DNA from 3 places in the Pantoea vagans genome. Region 2 is predicted to be linked to each of the others. Evidence: predicted binding sites of a transcription regulator. Region 2 holds the regulator's gene; each other region holds the start of a gene.
What was found. The regulator CRP, encoded in region 2, controls carbon source genes, mostly activating them, when cyclic AMP is high. The targets are predictions, from matches to a motif close to ATGTGANNNNNNTCACAT.
Positions count from the first base shown of each region.

Region 1 (4,685 bases), 950 kb from region 2:
CAGCAGAATCGATTGCGGAACGGCGTCATCTACTACACCCAGCTTTAATGCCTGCTTCGCGCGCAGTTGCTTACCACTGAGTATTAACGGCAACGCCTGTGGCACGCCAATTAACTTCGGCAGGCGCTGTGTGCCGCCGGAACCTGGCAGCAGGCCCAGCTGAACCTCGGGCAGCCCCAACCGGGTTTTGTCATCCAGCGTGCAAATACGCGCACTGCAGGCCAGCGCCAGTTCAAGACCGCCCCCCAGACAGGCACCGTGTATCGCCGCCACTACCGGGAAGGGTAAGGCCGCAATTTCTGCCATCACCTCTTGCCCCTGTCGTGCCAGGGTTTCCGCCTCTTCTGCCGTTTGACACTGCGCGATCATGCTGATGTCCGCACCCGCCACAAAGTTATCGCTTTTACCGGAAATCAGCACCAGGCCCGCCAGCTGCGGATTACTGCGCGCCTCTGCCAGCACGGCTTTAATTTGCGGGACAAACTCGGCCTTGAGCGTATTCATCTTTTCGCCCGGCACATCGATGGTGATCACCCCAACATGGTCGAGGCGCATATGTAAATGGAAAGCGGACTCGCTCATTATTCAGCCTCCAGAACCATCGCGGTACCTAATCCGCCCGCCGCGCAGGCGGTCACCAACCCCAACCCGCCGCCGCGACGCCTTAGCTCTTGCAGCGTTTGGGTGATCATACGTGCGCCCGTGGCAGCAAATGGATGACCATAGGCAATCGATCCCCCCAGCACGTTGAATCGTTCTTCATTGACTTCACCCAAGGCATGCGGTCGATTCAGCACCTCGCGGGCAAAGCGTTCATCGCGGAACATTTTCAGATTAGCGAGCGTTTGCGCGGCAAAAGCTTCGTGCATATCAATCAGCGTCAAATCGTTGAGGGTGATGCCTGCTCGCTCCAGCGCCAGCGGGGACGCATAGGCAGGACCCAGCAGCATGTCTTGCCAGACATCAATGGCGGTGAAGGCATAGCTGCGCAAATAGCCCAATGGCGGAATACCCAACTCACGCGCGCGGCCTTCACGCATTAAAATCACCGCGGCTGCGCCATCGGTCAGTGGCGTGCTGTTGGCGGCGGTCACCGTACCATGGCGACGATCAAAGGCTGGACGCAGTTTGGCGTAATCACTGGCACTGGCGTTGAAACGGATGTTGTTATCCTGTTCGATCGGGGCTTTCCAAGGGGGCACAAAAGCGGGCATCACTTCTTGCGCCAGTACGCCAGATTGCCAGGCGCGGGCCGCATGCTGATGAGAACGCAGTGCAAGGGCATCTTGTTGTTCACGGGTAATGCCATGGGTTTTCGCCATCTGCTCGGCGGTGTCACCCATGCGCAAACCGGTGGAATACTCCGCAACGGCCGGTGGCACCGGTAAGAGGTCGCGTGGGCGCAGACGACGTAAGATTTGCAGCTTCTTGCTAAAGGTGCGGGCCTTATTGAGATCCACCAGCGCACGCGCCAGCGTCTTACTGACCCCTATCGGCAAAACGGAGGATGAATCGGCTCCACCTGCAATCCCGGCATTGATGGTGCCCGCCATTAAACTTTCAGCCACATTGGCCACGGCCTGAAAACTGGTGGCGCAAGCCCGGCTAACGCTGTAAGCATCGGTGTGCACACTCAACCCGCTACTCAGCACGATCTCACGCGCAATGTTTGGCGCTTCCGGCATCTGTACCACCTGACCAAATACCAGTTGGTCGATTACCTCGACCGGTAATTCGCTACGCGCCATGAGTTCAGACACCACCATGCGCCCCAGCTCAAGTGCTGGGATGCCATGAAAGTCACTCGCCTGGCGAGCAAAAGGTGTCCGTAATCCGTGGGTTATGGCGATACGTTCGCCCTGACGCGTCAGCAGCGGCTGCGCTTTGCTCATTGCACTCACCTGTAATTTACGACCGTAGCATCATTGCCAAACAGGTCTGACCTGATCATCAGTGTTAACCAGGTGCTGCTAAGTCGCCAATAACAGAAGAAAAAAAGTGCGAGGGAAGACACGAAAAAGAAATATACCCAAAATAATTCGACTCCCCTCATGGGGACTTGAAGTATGAAGGGTATAACGCTGCCGAGAGGGCTTCCGGCAGCCGCAGGATTAACGTAAGCCGAGCTGGAAAATCAGCGTCTCGGCCTGGCAGGCAAAGGTGAAATCGATATTGAGACGAACAGCAGCCGCTTCTTCAACAAAGTCTGCGCGAATATCACAAGGTTCGGACTCAACCTGACGAGCTTTATCGCTCAGGTGCGTCAGCATCGCCTCCGCCGCATGGCGGTCTGCAAACACGCCCGACCAACTGGCCGTGCAATCGGTATTGTCCATCACGGTGCCCACATCGACACAGCAACAGGCTGCGGTTTCGTTAGCACTGCATTTTTTAATGGCATCAGTCATTGCTCTCTCCTGACGATAAATCGACACAATCGGATCATTTTCTATCGCAAAGTGTACGCTCCACGCGCCCTGGCATCTATCTCTCAGCAGCTAAGTGACGAATATCACACTAAAAATTGATCCAAAACAAATTTGACCGCTATGCTGGAGAGGCATCGACAAGATTTTGTTAAGCAGATCTGATTTTGTCGATCAAATTGGAAATATTTAAAAAACAATATTGCAACAAATACACAGGTCGGACCTATACTCGTCGCACTGGTCTGATATGTGTCTTTGTCGTCAGTCCCTACAATCCGCCGTCCTTTGTTACGCGACGTAACAACGTTTAATAATAAATCTAGATGAGGTTGTGGTCATGAACCATAAGAACCTGTTTGCAAAGTCAGCTGTGGCAGCTGCAGTGGCGCTCGTCTCTTCCCATGTTTACGCCGCAGGCTTTCAACTTAATGAATTCTCAGCAATTGGTTTAGGTCGTGCATATTCGGGTGAAGGTGCGATGGGCGATACCGCCGCATCCGCCAGTCGCAACCCCGCGACCATGGCATTGATGGATCGTCCTTCGTTCTCCATCGGTGCTGTTTATATCGATCCTGACGTCAATATTACGGGTACCAGCCCTTCTGGCCGCAGCCTTGATGCTAAAAATATTGCCCCAAATCAGTGGGTGCCCAATATTCACTATGTTCACCCGATCAATGATCAGTGGTGGGTAGGCGCATCTGTCACCTCCAATTACGGTCTTGCCACCGAATTCAATGATGGCTATACCGCGGGCGGTTACGGCGGCAAAACCGATTTGCAGACCGGTAATTTTAATATCAGCACCGCTTACCGTTTGAACGAGCACTTCAGCTTCGGTGTCGGTTTTGATGCAGTCTATGCCAAAGCAAAAATCGAGCGTTACGCGGGAGAATCCGGTGCCGCACTCGGCATTCCTGCCAATACGCAGATTGCGCATCTGAACGGCAACAAATGGGGTTACGGCTGGAATGCCGGCATCCTGTATGAAGTGGACAAAAATAATCGTTATGGCTTCACCTATCGTTCAGAAGTCAAAATCGACTTTGACGGCAACTATCGCAGCAACCTGCCGACTTACGTGAACTCACTGCCGCAGGCACAGTTGCTGGGTCTGCCGTATGGTACGGGCGGTTCAACTATTCCGGGTTCATTAACCCTGAACCTGCCGGAAATGTGGGAGCTGTCAGGTTACAACAAAGTCGCGCCTCAGTGGGCCGTTCACTACAGCCTGACCTATACCAGCTGGAGCCAGTTCCAGGAGCTGAAAGCCACCGGCAGCAACGGACAGACCTTGTTCTATAAAGATGAAGGCTTCCATGATGCTTACCGCATCGCGCTGGGTACTTCCTATTTCTATGACGACAACTGGACCTTCCGTACCGGTATCGCCTTTGATGACAGCCCAGTACCGGCTGACAAGCGTTCTATCTCGATCCCGGATCAGGATCGCCTGTGGCTGAGTGCAGGTGCTTCTTACGCATTTAACGAAGATGCGTCAGTTGACGTTGGTGTCTCATACATGCACGGCCAAAAAGTCACCATCAAAGAAGGTAACTACACCTTTAATTCCGATGGTACCGCATGGCTGTACGGCGCGAACTTTAACTACAAGTTCTAAAACCAGCATCGCTATGAACTACGGCGACAGTGATGTCGCCGTTTTTATTGACGGCGCGCTACCGGCCAATGTTCCGCTAAAAAGTCGATAAAGCAGCGCACGCGGGGTGACAAATAGCGTCCGGGCCAAATCGCCGAAAAACCGCTTTCGCGAATACAGTTGCCTGGCAACACTTCCACTAATGTACCCTGCGCCAGCAAATCCCCCACCACAAAATCCGGCACATAGCTAATGCCCATGCCCGCAAACGTGCTCTGCACCATCGCTTCGATATTGTTCACCGTCAGGGTGTGTGCAGGATGGAAATCACCCGTCACACGGAGATCCGCCAACTCCCAGTTTTGAATCAGACCTGTCGCCGGAAAGCGGAACAGAATGCAGTGATGATCGACTAATTCATCGCTACAGGAGGGAGTGCCCTGTAACGCCAGATAAGCGGGGCTGGCGCAAAGCACAAAACGAAAGGGCCCCAGTGCACGCGCCTGCAGGCGTGAGTCCTGCATCTCACCGCTACGAATCGCGACATCAAAACCCTCATCAATCACATTGACCAGCCGGTCACTGAAATCAAAATCTAATTCTATATCGGGATAGAGCTGGCTGAATAACGGAAGAAGTGGCGTGATCAGCCGGTA
Region 1 covers NZ_CP011427.1:1,114,716-1,119,400, reverse strand. The annotation lists gene fadJ (fatty acid oxidation complex subunit alpha FadJ) at 1-582, opposite strand, end outside; gene fadI (acetyl-CoA C-acyltransferase FadI) at 582-1,892, opposite strand; gene LK04_RS05250 (YfcZ/YiiS family protein) at 2,112-2,408, opposite strand; gene fadL (long-chain fatty acid transporter FadL) at 2,767-4,050, shown strand; gene LK04_RS05240 (LysR family transcriptional regulator) at 4,095-4,685, opposite strand, start outside.
Region 1: LK04_RS05250 (YfcZ/YiiS family protein) is a predicted target of CRP. The motif match lies at 2,501-2,518, and genes of this name have one in related genera.

Region 2 (4,685 bases):
CCTACGCTCACGGCCTGATGCAGGCCTGCCAGGCACGCGGATGGCTGGCAGTGGTGATGCACTTCCGGGGTTGCAGTGGCGAGCCCAATCGCCTGCAGCGCATTTATCATTCCGGTGAAACCGAAGACGCCACCTTTTTCCTGCACTGGCTCCAGCGCGAATGGGGTACGGTTCCGACGGCAGCGGTGGGCGTTTCACTCGGGGGGAATATGCTGGCCTATTTGCTGGGCATGCAGGGCAACAATGCTCTGGTTGATGCCGCCGTTGCGATTTCAGCTCCCTTTGCCCTTGAACCCTGTAGCGAAAAGCTGGATGCCGGCTTCTCGCGCTTCTATCAGCACTATTTGCTCACTAAGCTGAAACAGAACGCCACGCGTAAACTGCTGGCCTGGCCCGGCACGCTGCCGGTGGAACTGAGCCAGCTGCGCGCCTTTCGCCGCATTCGTGAGTTCGATGATGCGATTACCGCACGCGCGCACGGTTTTCTGGATGCCAATGACTATTATCGACGTGCCAGCGCCATGCCGCTGCTCAGCGGCGTACGCAAGCCGTTGCTGGTCATTCACGCCAAAGACGACCCATTTATGACCGATGCAGTGATACCGCAACCAGAACAGCTGTCACCCTCCATTGAATATCAGCTGACGCAACAAGGCGGTCATGTTGGTTTTGTTGGCGGCACCTTGCTGAAGCCGAAAATGTGGCTGGAACAGCGTGTACCTGACTGGCTTTCAACCTATCTGGATGTGTGATCGTGATTATTCCCTGGCAAGAACTTGAAGTGACAACGCTGGAAAACCTGATTGAAACTTTCGTGTTACGTGAAGGTACCGATTACGGCGAGCAGGAGCGCAGCCTGGCGCAGAAGGTGGCCGATGTGCGCCGCCAACTGGAACGCGGCGAAGTCGTGCTGGTGTGGTCTGAACTGCATGAATCAGTGAATATCATGCCTGCGCGAGATTTTCGCGGTTAATGCACCGCGCGGCAATTCGTGGTAACAATGCTCATCGCCGGACCTCACAGGGAGTTCTGTTATGTCAGCCAGGCATCCAATCATTGCCGTTACCGGTTCCAGCGGAGCCGGTACCACCACCACCAGCCTCGCCTTCCGTAAAATATTCCAGCAGTTGGATCTGCACGCTGCGGAAGTGGAAGGTGACAGCTTCCATCGCTACACCCGTCCAGAGATGGACATGGCGATCCGTAAAGCGCGCGATCTGGGTCGTCACATTAGCTACTTTGGCCCCGAAGCCAATGACTTTGGTTTATTAGAGCAGACGTTCAAGCACTACGGAAAAACCGGTCAGGGCGAATCGCGCAAGTATTTGCACACCTATGATGAAGCGGTGCCGTGGAATCAGGTGCCGGGCACCTTTACGCCGTGGCAGCCGCTGCCGGACAACACCGATGTGCTGTTCTATGAAGGGTTACACGGCGGTGTGGTGACCCAACCGCACAACGTGGCAGAGCATGTGGATCTGCTGGTGGGTGTGGTGCCGATTGTGAACCTGGAGTGGATTCAAAAGCTGGTGCGCGACACCAGCGAACGTGGGCATTCTCGTGAAGCGGTGATGGATTCCGTGGTGCGTTCGATGGAGGACTATATCAACTACATCACGCCGCAGTTCTCTCGCACCCACATCAACTTCCAGCGCGTGCCGACCGTGGATACCTCCAACCCGTTTGCCGCACGTGAGATCCCTTCGCTCGACGAAAGTTTTGTGGTGATCCATTTCCGTGGTCTGGAGGGGATTGCCTACCCTTACCTGCTGGCAATGATTCAGGGCTCGTTCATTTCACACATGAATACGCTGGTGGTGCCGGGGGGCAAAATGGGGCTGGCGATGGAATTGATCATGACACCGCTGGTGCAACGGCTGATAGAAGGTAAACGGATTGAATAATCCAGAATTTCTGTAGCGGCACGATGTATGGCGTGCATCACACCGCGCGATAAATCGCGCCGCTACAGTAGAATTACAGCTCTACCACTTCATAGCTGTGGGTGATTTCCACGCCTTTGCCCAGCATGATCGCTACTGAACAGTACTTCTCAGCGGAGAGATCAACCGCGCGGGCCACGGCTTTATCACTCAACGCTTTGCCGCTGACAATAAAATGCAGGTTGATGTGGGTAAAAATACGTGGCGCTTCTTCACGGCGTTCAGAGGTGAGCTTCACCTCGCAATCGGCCACATCATTACGGCCCTTTTGCAGGATAGACACCACGTCAATCGCGCTACAGCCGCCCGCCGCCATCAGAACCATCTCCATTGGACTCGGCGCTTTATCCCCTGAATTACCGTCCATTAATACCTGATGGCCAGATGAGGATTCTCCGAGAAAGGTTAACCCCTCCACCCATTTCACTCGTGCCTGCATTATTCTTTCTCCTGAAGTGGCTATTTTGCCGCCAGAGTACGCTTTCAGTTGATAAACAGCAATCCAGACTCTTCCGCCTGTTGCTGAAGCGAGACAACAGAAGACAGCTTGCAAAAGCTGTGCTACAAACAGTGCTGAAAATATTTTCGTCGTAACAGACGAAGGCGGGAAGAATCAAAAGCGTAGCTTAAGAATCACCCGGAAATAAAACGCTCGACGATTACACCGCCTGACAGGGAAAACTGCCCCCTGTGCTTTGGGCACGATTACAATAGAGGATAATAGCGAATGGTTCTCGGCAAACCGCAAACAGACCCTACACTCGAATGGTTCCTGTCCCATTGCCATATTCACAAATATCCGTCAAAGAGCACGCTCATCCATCAGGGTGAGAAAGCGGAAACGCTGTACTACATCGTGAAAGGTTCCGTTGCGGTTCTGATCAAAGATGAAGAAGGCAAAGAGATGATCCTCTCCTACCTCAATCAGGGAGATTTCATCGGCGAACTCGGCCTGTTTGAAGAAGGTCAGGAACGTAGTGCCTGGGTACGTGCCAAAACTGCCTGCGAAGTGGCTGAAATTTCCTACAAAAAATTCCGTCAGCTGATTCAGGTAAACCCGGATATTTTGATGCGACTCTCGTCGCAAATGGCGCGTCGTCTGCAAATCACCTCCGAGAAAGTGGGCAACCTTGCCTTCCTCGATGTGACGGGCCGTATCGCGCAAACACTGCTTAATCTGGCCAAACAGCCAGATGCGATGACTCACCCAGACGGGATGCAGATTAAAATCACCCGTCAGGAGATTGGTCAGATCGTGGGTTGCTCACGCGAAACCGTGGGGCGCATCCTGAAAATGCTGGAAGATCAGAACCTGATCTCCGCACACGGTAAAACCATCGTCGTTTACGGCACCCGCTAATTTCTTATCACCCACGGCGTGATGGCAACATCGCGCCGTTTTTGTTTGCGATGAGCTGATGTGGCGCCGAATCATCTATCATCCTGAGGTCAACTACGCCCTGCGGCAAACGCTGGTGCTGTGCCTGCCTGTGGCACTTGGCTGGCTGTTTGGCGATCTGCAAAAAGGCCTGTTGTTCTCATTAGTGCCTGCCTGCTGCAACATGGCCGGTCTGGATACCCCGCATAAACGCTTCTTCAAACGTCTGATTGTCGGCGGTTCGCTGTTTGCCATCGGCAGTTTTTCGATCCAGTTGCTCACGGATTATCAGATTCCGCTGCCGCTCATTCTGTTTGTGCTGCCGCTGCTGATTGGTGTCACCGGCGAAATCAGCCCGTTGCATGGCCGCTTGCTGCCAGCCACCCTGATCGCCGCCATCTTTAGCCTCAGCCTGGTTGGAAGGATGCCGGTCTGGGTGCCGCCGCTGCTGTATATCGGCGGTACGTTCTGGTACGGCCTGTTTAACTGGTTTTGGTTCTGGCTGTGGAAAGAGCAGCCGATGCGTGAAACCCTGAGCCTGCTGTATCGCGAACTGGCAGATTACTGTGATGCGAAATACACGCTGCTGACGCAACTCACCGATCCTGAAAAAGCGTTACCGCCGCTACTGGCACGCCAGCAAAAAGCCGTCGATCTGATCACCACCTGTTATCAGCAGATGCATATGCTCTCGGCCAGCCGCGATAACAGCCATAAGCGTCTGACGCGAGCGTTTCAGGTGGCGTTGGATTTACAGGAACACATTTCGGTGAGCCTGCATCAGCCGGAAGAGGTGCAAAAGCTGGTCGAGCAGAGCCACGCTGAGGCGGTGATCCGTTGGAATGCGAAAACCATCTCCGCGCGCCTGCGCATCCTCGCCGATGCGATTCTCTATCATCAGTTGCCGGAGCGCTTCCATATGGAGAAGCCACTCGGGGCGCTGGAAAAAATCGCGCGCCAGCACCCAGATAATCCGGTCGGCAACTTCTGTTACTACCACTTCAGCCGTATCGCACGCGTCTTACGCACGCAGAAGCCGTTGTACACGCGTGACCTGATGGCGGATCGTCAGCGCCGTCTGCCGTTCTTCCCCGCGTTGCGCAGCTATCTGTCATTGAAATCTGCCGCTTTACGCACCGCCGCACGCATCTCGGTGATGCTAATGTTCGGCAGCGCAGTCGCGCTGTTCTTCAACATTCCTAAGCCCTACTGGATTCTGATGACCATCATGTTTGTCAGTCAGAATGGCTACAGCGCCACGCGGGTGCGCATTCAGCACCGTGCGCTCGGCACCTTTGCCGGCTTGCTGATTGCGGCAGCCTCACTGCGACTGGCCGTACCCGAATCGGTCACCTTACTGTTTA
Region 2 covers NZ_CP011427.1:162,249-166,933, reverse strand. The annotation lists gene LK04_RS00745 (hydrolase) at 1-752, shown strand, start outside; gene LK04_RS00740 (YheU family protein) at 755-973, shown strand; gene LK04_RS00735 (phosphoribulokinase) at 1,035-1,904, shown strand; gene LK04_RS00730 (OsmC family protein) at 1,978-2,382, opposite strand; gene crp (cAMP-activated global transcriptional regulator CRP) at 2,671-3,303, shown strand; gene LK04_RS00720 (YccS/YhfK family putative transporter) at 3,362-4,685, shown strand, end outside.

Region 3 (4,685 bases), 1.3 Mb from region 2:
TTATGCGGTCGGTTTGGCGTTAGCCGCACTGCGCTGCGTGAAGCACTTAAACTGCTCTCGTCCAAAGGTTTACTGGAATCTCGCCCCAAACTCGGCACGCGTGTGCGTGAGCGCGCCCATTGGAATTTACTCGATGTGCAGTTGCTGGAGTGGATGGAAGGGATTGAATCGACGGAAGAGATGTATCAGCAATTTTTGGCATTTCGCCAGGTTATCGAACCGCAGGCAACGCGGCTGGCCGCCCTGCACGCTACGCATGATCAACGTGTTGAGTTATCGCATTTGTTCCGCGAAATGAGCGCGGTTTGCGCCGCCCAACCTTTTGACCTGGTGCGCTGGCTGGAAGCAGACAGTGCCTTTCATCGTCTTATTTTCCACGCCACGGATAACTGCTTCTTTACGCCGTTCGGCAATTTGCTGGCGACCACCTTTAAATGTTTCTTCACCTGGCCGACCAGCGCACAAGAGATCTTTCTCGACGAGCACCGCAAAATCTATGAGGCGATCATGATGGGTGATGCTGATGCCGCCCAGCAGGCGTCCACCGTTTTAATGCTTCACAGCCCACGCACGCCCACCTCTTAAGGCTGCCGCGGCAACGACAATAGCCAGGTGTCACGCTGCGCCTGCATCACCGCACCCTTGAAGTGGATGTTTCGGGAAGCGACCAGCTTGCGTGGTCGATCCAGCGTTGGTAACGATGGCTCTTCAGACTGTTATCCGCCAGCGACAACAGCGGAATCATCCTGACGCTCACCCGGTCACGATTTTTCCACGGCCAGGGTTTACGGTCATCGCTGTAGGGTGCCATGTAATCCAGTGCATCGATCAGTGAACCGCCCTGCTGATGGTAATGCCACAAATCTCCCGCCCCACTTCGCTGCACCAGCTGCGCCACACTGGTCAACGCTTGCAGATTGAAATAGCTGTAATGGAAAGAGCGCGTGCGCGCCAGTTCAAATGGCTGGGTGCCGTCCGCACGGATCTGCCCATCAATTTTTTGCCGTGTCAGTGCAGCCATCTGCTTAATCACCTCAGGCTGCTGCAAATACCAGGCAATACCGGCGACCTGCGCAGCGTACCAACTTCCGTGATTGTTGGGCGCATCGCGTTCGCCCTGTGCCAGTTTGCTGTGCTGCAGCCAGTGCAGATAATCACGAAACCAGGCGTGCAGTGCGGCCTGATCCTGCGCTCGCCAGCCGGGGGAATCTTGCAGCAGCAACAGCGCATCCACCACGCGCGTGGCGAAATAGCGCCCATCCAGCACGCCGGTGTGCCTGCCTTGCGCTTTGCCCGGCACACCCTGCGCATAATTGAGGTTGGGGTTCATGCGGGTTGCAGGATCGATAAACCATGTCCGCGCCATGGATTGGGCTTTTGCCGCATAGCGTGTTTCACCGGAAAAATACCAGGCCAGGGTGAGGGTCTGCAGATCGGCAGTAAAGCGCGCCAGACGCACACCATCGCTTTGATCGTTTTTACTGGCAGGATTCACCTCTCCGTCATGGCGAATCCACGGTAAGCCCGCCTCCTTCGCCTTATCCGGCCACCAGTAAGCACTCAGGCTGAGATAATCATGTCGCGATCCGCTGGGCGGCAACATCCCTTTTTGCGTAACGGACGGGTTTGGCTGGTGCAGGGCGCGGTCGGCCGCGTGCTGCAACTGCTGCCACGCGGCGAAAGTCTGAGGAGCCGCGCTTTTGCTGTGCAGTGCATCTCGCGCCTGCTGCAGCTGCTCGCCTGATAAGAATGCCAGCACCGGCGTCTGTGCCCGGCAAGACACCGCGATCGTCAAACCCAGCAGTAACCAAAGCGTCCGCGACATCAATGCATGCATCACCCTCTCCCAACCGCTGCTATTACTTAACTTTGCTCATCCAGTTGCAATGCAACGTACAGCAATAAACGATCGTCGAAATTACCCAGATTCAACCCGGTCAGCTCGGAAATACGGTTGAGGCGATATTCCAGCGTGTTGCGATGAATAAACAGCGCCCGCGCAGTGGCACTGGGTTGCACATTATGGTTGAACCACGCCACCAGGGTGCGGCGCAGCAATCCATTGTTGTCATTGGTTTTCAGCTTCGCCAGCGGCCGCGCCAGTTCGTTAGCTTGCCATCCGCCACGTAAACTATCCAACAACACGGGTAATACCAAATCCTGATAGAAAAAGCTGCGCTGTTCCGGCATACGCTGCTTGCCCACCATCATGGTGGTGCGCGCGGTGCGGTAGGATCGTGCGATGCTGCCAGGACCAGTGAAAAAATTACCCAGCGCGATGCGCATCCGCACCTGGCCGCTCTCTTTCATACGTTGCAGCAGTTGGTCGACACGCCGCCGATGATCGTCCTGATCGTAACGCCCATGCGCATTTAGAGCCGGTTTCAGCACCACCATCTCGGTGAGTGAGACGATGGCAATGAGATTGTCACGATCGGGCGTGGTGAGCAGCGTTTGCAACTGCTGCAATTCAGACATCGCACTATCAACGCCGAGTTGGCCGCTGTCCACTTCCACCACCGCCACCACGCGCGGTTGATTGAGATCGATCCCCAAACGCTGCGCCCACTCGTTTAACGCGGGCGAGAGCGTCTCACTGCGAATCAGGTTGAGCACTAACTCCTCACGCAGGCGGCTATCTTGCGCCAGCATATGCAGCAATCGCGCTTGTTCCAGCATCATTTCTGCCGTCATACACACCAGTTCACCGTAGTGACGTAGCGCCGCGGGTTGCCCGGTCAAACCAATCACGCCGACAATGCCGCCATCGATACGCAGAGGCAGATTAATACCCGGCCGCACGCCGTGCAGATGTTTAGCCACGGCTTCGTCGATGTCCACCACCCTTCCCTGTGATAGCACCAGCAGCGCACCTTCGTGCAATTCGCCAATACGCTCGCGATCGCCGCTGCCAATAATGCGGCCGCGCGCGTCCATCACATTGACATTGCTGTCAATAATTTGCATGGTGCGGGCAACAATATCCTGAGCCAGTCGCGCATCGAGATGATAGGTGGCCATCAATAGCTCCATAGATAAAGAGGAACTGACAGAATACGCATCCCCACCACGCCTGACATTGTGCAACTGCACATAGCCGGATGGATAATGCGGGAATTGAGGCGAGCGTCACATTGCGACACGGACATCTGCACAATTTGATACAAAGCATCGTGGTACTAATGCTAACCGCGGGGCGGGATCATAACGAAAAAAGGCGAGCCGAAGCTCGCCTGTGATTAACAACGTAAAACCTTACTGCATCAGCAGATAAAGGCTGCTGTCGCCGCGCTGCACGTTCAATGCCAGCACGGATGGCTTGGTATCGAGGATTTTGCGCAGTTCACCGAGGTTCGCGATGGCCTGCTGGTTGACGCCCATGATCACGTCACCTTTCTTCAGACCAATTCGCGCCGCCGCACTGCCCGCCTTCACGTTATCGACTCGCACGCCCTTCTGACCATTGCTATCGACATTGCTCAGGTCGGCACCTTCAATACCGGTGTAAATGGTGGCCGACTGCACTTTTTCCTGCGAGCTCTGCTGGAGTTCTACCGTGATATTCACGGGTTTGCCATCACGCAGCAGGCCCAGTTGCAGTTTGGTTCCCACTGGCAGTGAACCGACTTCGGCACGCAGCGCCGCAAAGCTGGTCAACGGTTTACCATTCATCGACACCACAACATCACCGGCTTTCACACCCGCTTTTGCTGCCGCAGAGTTTGGCAACACCTGGCTGACGAAAGCACCGCGCTGCGCATCGACTTTCATCGCTTTCGCCAGTTCGGAGTTCAGCTCGGTGCCCATGATACCCAGTTCACCGCGTTTCACCTGGCCGTACTCGATCATCTGTGCGGTGAGGTTTTTCACCATCGCACTTGGGATCGCGAAGCCGATACCGATGTTACCGCCATCCGGTGCGAGGATCGCGGTGTTAATCCCGATCAATTCACCGTTCAGATTCACCAGCGCGCCACCGGAGTTACCGCGGTTGATCGCTGCATCGGTCTGGATAAAGTTTTCATAATTTTCGACGTTCAAGCCGCTACGGCCCAATGCCGACACGATGCCGGAGGTGACCGTTTCACCGAGTCCGTAAGGGTTACCGATCGCCACGGTGTAATCGCCTACGCGCAGATCGTCAGAATCGGCGATCTTAATGGCGGTCAGATTCTTGGCATCCTGCAGCTGGATCAGTGCGATATCCGATTGCGGATCTTTACCAATCACTTTGGCGTCATAACGACGACCATCACTCAACTGCACCTGAATTTTGGTGGCGTTGTCGACTACGTGGTTGTTGGTCACCACATAGCCTTTATCCGCGTTGATGACTACGCCCGAACCCAGCGCACGGAATTTCTGCTGCTGCGTATTGGCTCCGCCGTCACCACCACCCTGGCTGCCATCACCGCCGCCCTGGCACATTGGCGAGCTTTGGAATGGCGAACCGTCCTGGCAGAATGGCGAATTATCACCAAAGAATTGCTGGAATTGTTGCGGCATCCGCGGTGTTTTCACGGTGGTACTTCCTTCAACGCTGATACTCACCACGGAAGGCATCACTTTTTCCAGCATCGGTGCCAGGCTTGGCAACTGTTGGCTCGAGGAGGAAGCAGATTCCGCCGCGAAAACACTCACAGGGCTCAATGCCATGCCCAGACTAAGCGCCAGCGCACTTAACA
Region 3 covers NZ_CP011427.1:3,204,028-3,208,712, forward strand. The annotation lists gene LK04_RS15010 (FadR/GntR family transcriptional regulator) at 1-585, shown strand, start outside; partial or broken gene LK04_RS15015 (alginate lyase family protein) at 582-1,837, opposite strand; gene LK04_RS15020 (CdaR family transcriptional regulator) at 1,864-3,021, opposite strand; gene degP (serine endoprotease DegP) at 3,256-4,685, opposite strand, start outside.
Region 3: LK04_RS15020 (CdaR family transcriptional regulator) is a predicted target of CRP. The motif match lies at 3,118-3,135, and genes of this name have one in related genera.